Regions from separate parts of the Bradyrhizobium sp. USDA 3311 genome, predicted to be linked through region 1. Evidence: riboswitches for the same ligand, from Rfam matches in the RefSeq annotation. Region 1 holds a riboswitch; each other region holds the start of a gene.

The links. A riboswitch is a leader RNA that binds a small molecule or an ion and turns the genes downstream of it on or off. The one in region 1 is predicted to bind cobalamin.
Region 2: another riboswitch for cobalamin. It lies ahead of ACVWW6_RS27255 (TonB-dependent receptor); the one in region 1 lies ahead of ACVWW6_RS35895 (DUF1636 family protein).
Region 3: another riboswitch for cobalamin. It lies ahead of ACVWW6_RS02310 (ribonucleotide-diphosphate reductase subunit beta); the one in region 1 lies ahead of ACVWW6_RS35895 (DUF1636 family protein).

Annotation. Positions count from the first base shown of each region.
Region 1 is NZ_JBSSFI010000001.1:7,480,617-7,484,563, forward strand. It holds gene cobN (cobaltochelatase subunit CobN) at 1-1,385, opposite strand, end outside; gene cobW (cobalamin biosynthesis protein CobW) at 1,385-2,434, opposite strand; gene ACVWW6_RS35895 (DUF1636 family protein) at 2,431-2,805, opposite strand; cobalamin riboswitch at 2,902-3,121, opposite strand; gene cobO (cob(I)yrinic acid a,c-diamide adenosyltransferase) at 3,162-3,797, shown strand; gene ACVWW6_RS35905 (cobyric acid synthase) at 3,809-3,947, shown strand, end outside.
Region 2 is NZ_JBSSFI010000001.1:5,701,698-5,705,644, reverse strand. It holds gene ACVWW6_RS27255 (TonB-dependent receptor) at 1-2,065, opposite strand, end outside; cobalamin riboswitch at 2,180-2,444, opposite strand; gene ACVWW6_RS27250 (hypothetical protein) at 2,510-2,731, opposite strand; gene ACVWW6_RS27245 (hypothetical protein) at 2,819-3,076, opposite strand; gene ACVWW6_RS27240 (hypothetical protein) at 3,216-3,428, opposite strand; gene ACVWW6_RS27235 (hypothetical protein) at 3,584-3,760, opposite strand; gene ACVWW6_RS27230 (adenylate/guanylate cyclase domain-containing protein) at 3,864-3,947, opposite strand, start outside.
Region 3 is NZ_JBSSFI010000001.1:488,361-492,307, reverse strand. It holds gene ACVWW6_RS02315 (class I SAM-dependent methyltransferase) at 742-1,680, shown strand; cobalamin riboswitch at 2,012-2,184, shown strand; gene ACVWW6_RS02310 (ribonucleotide-diphosphate reductase subunit beta) at 2,281-3,261, shown strand; gene ACVWW6_RS02305 (hypothetical protein) at 3,833-3,947, opposite strand, start outside.

The DNA.
Region 1 (3,947 bases):
TCGCTCTCCGGCGCGCCCCAGGCTTGCGCGAGATCATCCGGCAAGGATTGCGGAAGACGCGAGAGCGCCGCGCTGTATTCGGCGACGCTCCAGGTGAGTTGCCGCCTCAGCAGCGTCTCACCGAGAGCCTGGACCGGCACGGCATCGAGGCCGGTCCCCGCAAGATCGGACATCAAGGCTTCGACCGAGGCCAACGCGTCAAGACCCACTGCGTGCGCGATCTGGTGCGGGCGGCCCGGATAGTTGGACAGCACGATCGCCAGCCGCTTCTCGCCGGCCGGCTTCACCACGAGCTTCTGCCAGGCCGCGACGCGCGCGGCGATAGCCTTCACGCGCCCTGGATCCGGGCGATGGGCCAGATGCGCGAATTGCAGGTCGGGATCACGTTCCGCAGCCGACTTGAAACTCACCACCCCCGCAAACAGGCGGCCGTCGACTTCGGGCAGCACCACATGCATCGCGAGGTCGCCGGGCGACAGGCCGCGCAGCGATTCCGCCCAGTCCTCGCGCCGCGCGGTGGAGAGCGCGACCTGGAACACGGGACACGATGCCGCATCGAACGGTGTCGTGCCGTCGTCGCCGACCGCGGAGAACGCGGTCGCATTGACGATCGCGGCCGGAGGATTTTCCACGAGCTGGAGCCGCAGCCAGTCCGCGACGCCCGCGGCCTTCAGCGAGGTGACGAACACGCCATAGGCGTCAAATCCCTTCTCGCGCAGCGTGGCAATCAGCGCATCGACCGGGCCGGTGTCCGCGGCGGTCAGGTACGACCGATAAAACGTCACCAGCGCGCGAGGCTTGCCCTCGCCGGCGGTCGGCACGGCGATGACACCGCGCGCGGGCTCGTAAAAGCCCATCTCGGGCACGGTCGTCTCGCCGACGACCGGACCGGCATAGAGGCCCGAGGCCAGCGCAAGTTGTGCGATCGCGGCCTGCGCTGCGACCGGACCGCCGGTGTCGCAGAGCACCTTGAGCCGGCGCAGCGTCGAGACCGGCAGAGTTGAGTATGCATCGAGCCGCGTGTCGTCGCGGCCGTCGGCCGGCAGCACGGCGAGCACGATACCGCGCGCCTGCGCGAGTTGCTGGAGAGCCGCGAGACCGTAGGGCCAATAGGACTCGCCGCCGATCAGGCGGACCAGAATGCCGCGTGCCTGGGCCAGCGTGCGCTCGATGTAGGTGTCGATCGAAAGCGGATGACGCAGTTCGGCGAGATTGGCGAGCCGCAGCGACGGCAGGCTGTCGCGGCCACGCCGCCAGCCGGCCGCGAACGCGGCAAGATCGGAATCCGAATACGAGAGCACCACGAGATCGGCCGGGTCCTGGCCGATGTCCCTTGGCGTCGCGGTCTCCTCGAGACCGCGGCTCTCGCGGAAGACGACGTGCATCAGATGCCAGATCCTGAAAGACCAAGTCCCGCTCTTATCGCGGCCTCGTCGATATCGCCGTGCTCGCCGATCACGACGAGCTTTGACTGCCGCGCGAGCGCGCCCCAGGGCTTGTCGAACTGGTGACGCACGCGCTCGCCGACGGCCTGGAGCAGCAGGCGCATCGGCTTGCCCGCGACCGCGATGTAACCCTTGGCACGCAGCACGTTCTGCTCGCGCGCCAGGCGCTGAACCGAGGCGACCAGCGCATCGACGTCGCCGACTTCCGGAAGATCGATCACGACGGACGCAAAATCGTCGTGCTCATGCTCCTCCTCGCCGTCGTGATGCGACGGGCGCGCGGCAAGATCATTCTCGGCGGCGGCACCGAGACCGAGGATGACGCGCGCATCGATCGCGCCGTCGGTAACGGCAAGCATCGGCACGCGGCGCGGCATCTCGGCGGTGATGGCAGCCTTGGCCGCTTCGAGTCCCGCCGGGCCGGCAAGATCGGCCTTGGTCAGCAGCACGATGTCGGCGCAGGCGATCTGGTCCTCGAACACTTCCGACAGCGGCGTCTCGTGATCGAGATTTTCGTCCGCCGCCCGCTGCGCTTCCACTGCGGCCGGGTCCGGCGCGAAACGGCCGGCGGCGACGGCCTCGGCATCGGCCAGCGCGATCACACCGTCAACGGTGATGCGCGAACGGATCTCCGGCCAGTCGAACGCCCTAAGCAAGGGCTTGGGCAGCGCCAGGCCCGAGGTCTCGATCAGGATGTGATCGGGCCTCACCGGCCGCGCCAGCAACAGCTCCATGGTCGGGATGAAATCGTCGGCAACGGTGCAGCAGATGCAGCCATTGGCGAGCTCGACGATGTTTTCCTCCGGGCAATTGGCATCGGCGCAGGACTTCAGAATCTGGCCGTCGACGCCCTCGCTGCCGAACTCGTTGACGAGCACCGCGAGCTTCTTGCCGTTGGGGTTGGCGAGCAAATGCTGGATCAGCGTCGTCTTGCCGGAGCCGAGAAAGCCGGTGACCACCGTGACCGGGACTTTTGCGAGCGAGTTCATTCGGCGGCCTCCGGCACGACAGCAATGGGGGGAATGCGCGCAAGTGACTGCTTGCGGAAGATCTCGGGACGGCTGCGCCAGGGCACGAGGCCGTCGGGCGCGGCCGCATAGGCGGCGGCGCCTGCGATCACGTCGCGCGCGTTGGCATCCGACAGGCGGCCATAGACATAGGACCAGCGGCCGGGCGCACTGAGCGCGACCGAGCAGCCCTGGCTGCATGCGGACAGGCATTCAACGGGAACCACATTGACGCCATCGGGCACGCCGGCGTCGACGATCGCACCGTGAAGGCGCTTGCCCGGCGTGACTTCGCCCTCGCCAAGCGTCTCGCCGGCACGGCAGGTAATGCAGACGTGAAGTGTGACGGTCATCGCCTCTTCCAGAATAAACAGCGGGAGGCGAAGAGGCCCACGAACCGGTCTTGCGAGGGTCCGTTTCCCCGTCGCGGAACACCCCGTCCGCCGGTCCAAAAATCGTCCGCGCTGGCAGGTCTCCCGGCTTGCGGAGCAGGGTCTTGCCCTTCGATCCCCGCCTTCCCGATCCCGTTAGGGATCAGTGGCCTCGGGCATCTCTCCGGTCACGGTCGCGGGGGCGGCTGCATTTTGGACCCAAATCTTGCCGATTCGGACCCTATCGCATTCCCTCTTCGCCTGTCATAGGACAGGAACCAACGCCGGGCCACCATTTGCCCCTGGCCGCCTCTTGTCAAGCCGAAGGACCCCGTCCGATGACGCCTGAACCGGATACCCAAACGGCCGAGGAAACCGACGCCCGCCACGCCGCGAAAATGGCGAAGAAGAAGGCCGCCCGCGACAAGATCATGGCGACCAAGAGCGGCGAGAAGGGCCTCATCATCGTCCATACCGGCGCCGGCAAGGGCAAGTCCTCCTCCGCCTTCGGCATGATCGTGCGCTGCGTCGCCCATGGCTTCCCCTGCGCGGTCGTGCAGTTCATCAAGGGCGCCTGGGATACAGGCGAGCGGCGCCTGCTCACCGGCCATTTCGGCGATCTCTGCCAGTTCCACGCGATGGGCGAAGGTTTCACCTGGGAGACGCAGGACCGCGCCCGCGACATCGCCGCTGCGCGCGCCGGCTGGGAGAAGGCCAAGGAGCTGATCCTGGATTCGAACCTGCGCATGGTCGTGCTCGACGAGATCAACATCGCGCTGCGTTACGACTATCTCGATATCGCTGAGGTCGTCGAGTTCCTGACGACGCAAAAGCCTGCGATGACACATGTCGTGCTCACCGGGCGCAATGCCAAGGACGAGCTGATCGAGATCGCCGACCTCGTCACCGAGATGACGCTGGTCAAGCATCCGTTCCGCTCCGGCATCAAGGCGCAAGCCGGCGTCGAGTTCTGAAGACACACGCGATGGCGCGCGCATTGATGATCCAGGGGGCCGGCTCGGACGTGGGCAAGTCGCTCATCGTCGCCGGCCTTGCGCGCGCCTTCACGCGGCGTGGGCTGCGCGTGCTTCCCTTCAAGCCGCAGAACATGTCGAACAATGCCG
Region 2 (3,947 bases), 1.8 Mb from region 1:
TGAGGTCGATCGTGCCATTGGCTGGGATCGGCCGCTGTGCTCCCGCCTGGTCATTGTCCATGCGCCGCTCGCTCCAGAAGCGCGCGGTGGCGTCGAGCACGACGTAGTTCTGCCAGATGTTCCAAGTGACGCCTGCGCTCGCGGTGTAGCGCGACACCAGCGGCACGTCGTTGCCGGCCCAGACGCCCTCGCGAAACACGGCCCTTGTATAGGCCATGCCGGAGCGCAGGAGCAGAGAGTCGTTGACGCGATAGGACAGGCTGGTCTCCGAGCCGTAACGGCGGGTCGGATCGAGATTGGTGTTGTAGAACAGGACCGGGTTGAAATGGATCTCATTGGCGAGGTCCATCAGATAGAGGCTGCTCTGCAATTGCAGCCCGCCTCCCTTGATGCGCAGCCCGCCCTCGACATCCTGCGAGGTCTGGGTCTTGAGCCGGAAGGTCTGCGGCAGCGGATTGAAGAAGGGGTCGAATGAAGGGCCCGATGACACTCGCTCGTCGACGTCAGGCGTGCGGAACGCGCGCGCAGCGCGGCCGAACAGCGAGACCATGTCGTTGAGGCGATGCTCGGCACCGAGATGCAGAGCGTACTGGGTCTCGTCGCTCCTGAGCGGGAGCGCGCCGATGTCGGTGTTGAACGGAGCTGCGGCGTCAAAATGATCGCGCGCCGAGAGACTGACGTTCTGCACCCGCGCGCCATAGGAGACGTCCGTCGCCGGCGCCACACCCAATGCGTGCTGAAAATAGCCCGCAACCGTCTGCTGCCTGAGATCGTAATTGTGCCAGGGCGCAAGCCCCCGGCCGGCGCCGCGGTTCTGCTGAAAGCTCGCATCGTAATAATCGAGGCCGGTCAGCAGTTGCGACGGCATCCCCAGCAGCAAGCCCTTCACGCTGAGCCGCGGCGTGATCGACCATGTCGTCAGATCGGCATCGACATAGGTGGACGTGAACAACGCGGGAACCGGCGCCGGGCCGGAGAAGAACGCGCCCTGCTGCTTCTTGTCGCGCACGCCGCCGTCCACGATCAGATCGATGCCGTTGGCCAGGGTCTTCGTGAAGCCGGCTGTCGCGCTGAAGCCCTGCTGGTTGGCGTAGTTGAAGGGTGTGCTGGTGCCCCGTCGGTTGGTCGCGAGCTCGTCGACGCCGATGGACGGATCGACGGTGCGGCCGCCCGGCAATCGCAGCTCCTGATTGTCGCCGGTAACGGTGACGAAAGCAGTCAGGCCTGATGTCGTATAGTTCAGGTTGCCGACGCCATTCTCCTGGAGAAGGCGATTGTTGTCGCGGTAGCCGTCTGTCTTGACGGCATTGCCGTAGAACGAGGTCGACCACGGACCGGAATTGAGCGACGTCGAGACATTGCCAAGCCTGGTGTCGAACGAGCCGAAGCCGGCCTCGATGCGCGCGGCAACGGGCGGCCCGCCGACGCCGTTCTTGGTGACGATGTTGATCACGCCGCCGACCGCATTGTCCCCATAGAGCACCGCGCCGGCATTGCCGCGCGTGATCTCGATACGCTCAATGGAATTGAGCGGGACAGTGGAGAGGTCCACCTGCGCGATGTCGATGTCGTTCAGCCGCCGTCCGTTGATCAGCACCAGCGAATTGGCAGTGGCAGACGCGCCGAAGCCGCGCAGGTCGACGCTGGTCTTCGCGCCGATCTGGCCGCCATAGAGCGTCGTGATCTGGGCACCCGGGACTTGCGTCGCGATGATCTCGGCAAGCGTCTGCGAGGGCGCATGTGCGATATCCGCGGCCGTGATGACGGTCGTGGCGGCTCCGACGATGCCTCCGTTGCTGGCGACCGCCTCGCCGCCGGAGCCGGACGAGCCGGCGCCATTGCCTGCCGGCGCGCCACTCGGGGCTCGCCGCCTCGTCGTGTCGCCGTCGCCGATCGCCCTGGCGCGTGTGCGGTTCTGATCGTCGGGCCTGGTCACTTCGACCGGCGGCAGCTGCTCGGTGGCGGCCTGCTGCGCGAAAGCTGTGGGGAGATCGATCGCATAGAGGAAAACGGCAGCAACGATACCGGCGCGAAGGCGCCTGGCGGCAGAGACAATACGGGACACAGTTGTAACCTCGGCATGACGTCAGTGGCACGTCACAGCGAACGAGGCTTTACGGCGGAGCAATCGATTGCTCCGGTGAAGCTAATGCCTGTACTCCCCGACCGACATCTTCGCGTGTGACCACGGCTGACGGCAGGTCTCCTGGCTCGCGGGTCGTTACCTTACGTCGCCTTCCCAGGACCGAGATTCCCAGTGGCATATGACGAAAGATTCACCGCTTACAGTTGCGGGGGCAGCCGTGGCGTTGGGACAATCCCGGCGTTGGGACAATCCCGGCGTTGGGACAATCCCGGCGTTGGGACAATCCCGGCGTTGGGACAATCTCGCACCACGTTCCCTTTTGATCTCCGTGCGGAGAACCGTCACCGATCAATCTACGAGGCGGCCGTACGGAGAGTCAATCGACCGGTTGAACGATGAGCTGCAAACGCGAGGCAAACACAATCAGTCAGGCTTCCGCACCGCGCGCGTCGTGACCACCGCCCGCTCTCCGGCATCGACAAGCTGGCCGATGCCGGTTCGGCCCGCGAGCGCGCAGCGGACGATGTTCTCGGCGACCGACCTGCGGAACCCATGATCCTCGCCCCTGGGCCGATTGCGGCAAATCCGATCCAGCGCCAGCTTCATGTTGATCCGTGTACGGGTGTCGAAATGCGCGCTGATCATTCGCCCGGCCTCGATACGTGATGTTGGGGCGGAAACGTCCGACGATCGCCCGGGTTCCGACACGGGATCGCGCAATAGAGCGGCCGCCTACGCCCGCCCTCTCTGGCGCTGTGCCTGAGCCCAGGCCACCGTGACGTCGCGCGGCGGGATGTCGATGCGCCGGATCGGCGTCAATTCGCCCGAGGCGGAGATGATCGCGGTCTCCTCGCGGCGACAGCGCGGACACACGAAGCGGACCTCGCTCGGGGACGTCGACCAGCTCGAGCGTTTGACGTTGGCCGCCATCGGCCACGCGTCGCACTGCGAGCACGACACCAGAAACCGGCCGGGATCGAGCATACCCATTCCATGCGACTCCGCGTCCTGCCTGCTCCTACCAATGATTATGTCAGGTGAATCGTTCCGGTGCCCCGACACCGTCAACCCCTCAATGCCCAAGGGGCCGGCGATCCCGGCCCTCAGGCTTCTGCAAACCGCTGGCCGCTCAGTGCGCGCCCTTGAGCGTGCAGGACGTGGTGCAGGTGACCGTGTTGCCATGGTCGCACGCCTTGCAGGCGGCCACGCACTGGTTCATGTCGCGGGGGTTGTAGGAGCTGTAGTTCCGCACCGGGCAGGCTGCGGTCGAGCCGGTGATGTCCTGCTCCTGGTTGCAGGCCGCCGCCATGAGCGCGAGAATGAGGACCGCAAGCAGACGCATGGGATTGCCCCGAAAAAGCACCGGCAAAGCAACATCAGCGAGACACGCTGCATTGCAGCGAGTCCCGGCATTCCCACTGCGAGCCATCGCGAATCGCGACGCTCGCTCCCATCAAAGGATGCGTGCCAAATGTTAAGAACGGATTGCAGCCGCCTTCAGGCCGCAGCGCTGGTCGCGACCGCAGCCCGCGTCTCGCGCGCAAGCTGATAATAGTGCTCGGCGAGCTTGAGATAGAATTCGCGCTTGGTGCTGTCGGTGGCGAGCTTGGCGATCAGCTCGCATTCGGCCGTGAGCGTCTCGAACCGTTCCAGCCTGTCCTCAAGTTCTGTCATCGGCGTGTCCCCATCAAACGCCTCAAGGACGATCAACCTAAGCCTGGGAAATAGGTCACGGCGAACATCGTTATCGAGTAGAAACAATTTTTCCCGCGGCGGCTTACTTCTGCTCCAGCCGCCAGGCACCGTCCCACCTCTCGTCCGGCGGATTGGCCTCGAACTGCGCGATGCGGGCGAGCAGCGC
Region 3 (3,947 bases), 7.0 Mb from region 1:
GCGAGAAGCTGACGAAGATCGCGTCTCTGATAAATTCTGCGATCACTGATGTTGAGTTGATTTGCCTCGTGGAATGTCGATGTGCAAAGGACTGTGCTGGACGACACGAAAGGTGGATCGGCTGGGCATCTGTCAGCGAAAAGACCGTCCGGGGGCAAGCCCTTGGTGAGCGAATATTAAATTCCGGCTCGGCGAAATTCTGTTGCATCATAAAAGTCGCCACGTTCAACCGCCGCGATGCGGTCCAGCAGGCAATCGAAGGACAGATCTCCCAAGCCAACTGTCCATGGCAAGATGCAGCAGATGTGACGAAATCGACCTCGCGCTTGCCGTTCTTGTTCGCGGTTCTGAATGTCAAGCACCTAGATTGCGAAGACGCGGCGCGGCTGATCTTGATTCTTTCTAACCCTGCAGAACGATTTTTCCGGCGCGTGCGCAAGCGTATCACGTTGATGGGGCTACGAAAGCCTGCGCGCTTAGCCCGTAATTATCGCAGTCGCTGCCGTTCGAAGTTCAATAGGTCTTCGAGCTCCCACAAAAGTGCCGCGACTCTGAGGATCGCTTTTGGCGCCAATTTGTCTTCTCGTACGCTGCAATAAGGAGGCCCGCCCTCTGTCTCACGATGCGAGCCAAAAAAAGACGCGATGGGGTTGCACCTCGCCAAACTTCTGGGATAGGTCATCAAGTACTTGGAAGTAGCAGCCGGCGACCGGGTTGCAAAATGAGATGGGAGACATTTGGGTGCGAACAGAGTTTTCGTGTATCAATCGGTCTAAAGCGATCTTTGATGACATTTATGCTTTGGATGATCCAAGGGCATACTTCTCTGTCCTGGGCGACTTGGATTATATGATCCCGGACGTGGCTGAGCCGGTCGTGCGACAAATTCTGGCAGCGAAAGCTTCCGCAACCGGTCTTAAGCCTGTCGTTCTTGATATTGGATGTTCATACGGCATCAACGCAGCAGTGCATCGCTTTCCACTGACCTTCGGGGGCCTGCGTCACCGCTACGCTCGGCGCGAAATGAGGGCGATCAGTTCTGAGACACTGGTGCGCCTCGATCGCAATTTTTATGCGGCTTGGCCCGATGTCGGGTTGGCGCGGTTTATCGGCTTGGACGTGTCGGCGCCGGCGATTAGCTATGCAACAAACGTTGGCCTCCTGGACCAGGGCATTGTCGCTGACCTTGAAAAAGACGCGCTATCGACAGACAGCGCGCAAATTCTCCGCTCTGCGGATGTTATCATGTCGACGGGTTGCATCGGCTATATTACCGAGAAGACGTTCAGAAAAATTCTCGATGCGACCGAGAGATGTCCATGGATCATCTCCTTCGTGCTACGAATGTTTCCATTTGAGTCTTTGGCCTCGACCTTCGCGAACCGTGGCCTTGTGACGGAACGTCTTTACGGCGCGACATTTATCCAGCGCCGCTTTCGCGATGCTGAAGAGTTTGAAGGTTGTTTGGCCAGCTTGGCGGCTCTTGGCGTTGATGCGACCGGCCTTGAATCAGAAGGGCTGTTTCACGCCGATCTGATCTTGTCTCGCCCTGAGGCCGATGCGCGCGCCACTCCTCTGGAAAACATTGTCACGGTCGCCAGCGGCAGGGGGCGGCCGATCGGCCCCCGTTACGTTCATGTTGAAGGCACCGAGGGCTTGCAGGTCGCGCTAGAGCCATGACAGGTCAGAAGCCGCTACGCTGCGCGCCAGCCCCGTTCTGGGCTGGATCAGGAGGTCGAGAACGAAGCCATTCTGGCCAACAGAGCGCCGCAGCCGATGATATTTCGGAGGGATGGACCTCTGGCTCGACCATGCGCAAGCCGAAGTAAAAACCAGGAATATAGCCCACGCGGGACCGATCACTTTCGAGCGGGAGGCTATAGCGCGAGCGATAAACGTGCTGGTGTTCTAGTTCTCGGCCGCTCCATTCGTTAGCTTGACGGTGTCCTTTTGCCCTCGGGAGCTTGATCTCCCGCAACGGAAGGCTTGACGAATCTCGTCGGGTGCCGCCTAGATGTGGATCTGTCTCGGTCTTCTGTCCTTTATTTTGTGGGACCGAAGCTAAGAGGGAACCCGGTGCGCCGAACGGCTGCTCCGGGGCTGCCCCCGCAACTGTGAGCGGCGATCGGTTCATGTCAGTGATCGATCTCTCGTCAGTCGATCCACGCTCGCTGATCGGAAAGGGACGGGTCGGCCTCCTCGACTCGACCGGCACCTATGACGTCGATCGCTTACGACTTCTGGAAGCGGCAGCAGCAGACCCATCGGATGGGCGAGGAGGTGCCGCTCGGCGCCGATCTCAAGGACTGGGCGTCGGACCGCGTCACCGCCAACGAGCGCGCGCTGCTCGCCCAGATATTCCGTTTCTTCAATCAGTCGGACATCGAGGTCGGCGACAACTATCTCAAGCGCTACATCCCGATCTTCCAACCGCTCACCGTGCAGATGATGATGGCGACGTTCACCAACATGGAGACCGTCCACATTGACGCTTATGCGCTGCTGCTCAAGACACTCGGCATGCCCAAGACCGAGTTCGAGGCATTCCGCGACTATGCGCAGATGCGCGCCAAAGCGGACTACATGCACGAGTTCGGCGTCCATACCGTGGCTGACGTCGCTCGCACCCTTGCGATGTTCGGCGCCTTCACAGAAGGCATGGCGTTGTTCGCGAGCTTTGCCATGCTGCTCAATTTTCCGCGCCACAACAAGATGAATGGCATGGGACAGATCGTAAGCTGGTCTGTGCGCGACGAGAGTCTCCACTGCGAAGGGATCATCAAGCTATTTCACGAATGGCACCGCGAAACCGGCGTGGTGACGCGCTCCGTCCGTAACGACATCATCGACGTCGCCAAGACCATGGTGAAGCTGGAGGAAAACTTCGTTGATCTCGCCTTCGGCCTCGGCAAAATCGAGGGCATGCGGGCTGAGCAGATCCACGCTTATGTCCGCTATGTCGCGGATTGGCGACTGACCCAGCTCGGAATTACCCCGGTCTTCGGCTTCTTCGAGGCCAGAGAGAGCGGGTTTACCCAGCTCCGGCCGCATCCGTTGCCATGGCTGGTCGAGATCCTGAATGGGGTCGAGCACGCCAATTTCTTCGAACAGCGCGCTACGGAGTACTCCAAGGGGCGAGCCGCGGCAGCTGGGATGGCGAAGAGGGGGTGGGCGGCTTTCGGCCGTATGCAGGACGACCGCAACAGCGTTTTGTTGGAGCGCGATCCTGATAATGCTCGTACTTTCGCAGAAGTCCGCTGATGCTTGCGGAGCAAAGCTCGACCAGTGACATTAATCCAGCCTACCGAAGATGTGATAGTTGACCCATGAGGGCGAGCCGTTGCAGTCACGCCAATATTATCAATCGCTCGCGTCCTTGCATTGTGGGTGCTCACGTCTGCCAACAGGGCAGGACAAGCGGCAGGCGGGGCAAGCAGTTCGAATGTTGGACCTGCGCGGTCAGAACGCGCCTATCCTATTTCAGAACGCACTCTCACCTTTGTCGTCGAGGACATGACCGTCCCGCGATCTTCTAGAATCCCCGCGGGATGTCGCTGGACGCGCTATACCGACTTTGTCCTCTTTAGCGCCAGCGCGTTTGTTTCTAGCGCGTCCATATGAACAATGATCTCATCCATATCGAACTTTGGCTTAATCGGGTCGGTCGGCCTTTGATTGGACGCTGCCGTGACCATTGCAATTCTGAAATGTCCCTCAAAGAGGAGCTTGGCCGCGGAATAGCCGCCGGCCCGGTCGCCTTCATCAGGTGCTCGTCGGCAAGGTCGCTCTGTCGGCCCTCGAAGATGACCCTGCCGTGGCTCGGCTACAGCCGCTAGTGAATGGGCGGATCTTCCGGGTCTGCAGGTCGGTCTTCCTCCATACCTTCGGGCCAAGGAGTCGGGTCTAGCGACGGTGTGAGACGAATGAAGCCCTCTTCTCTCCATTCG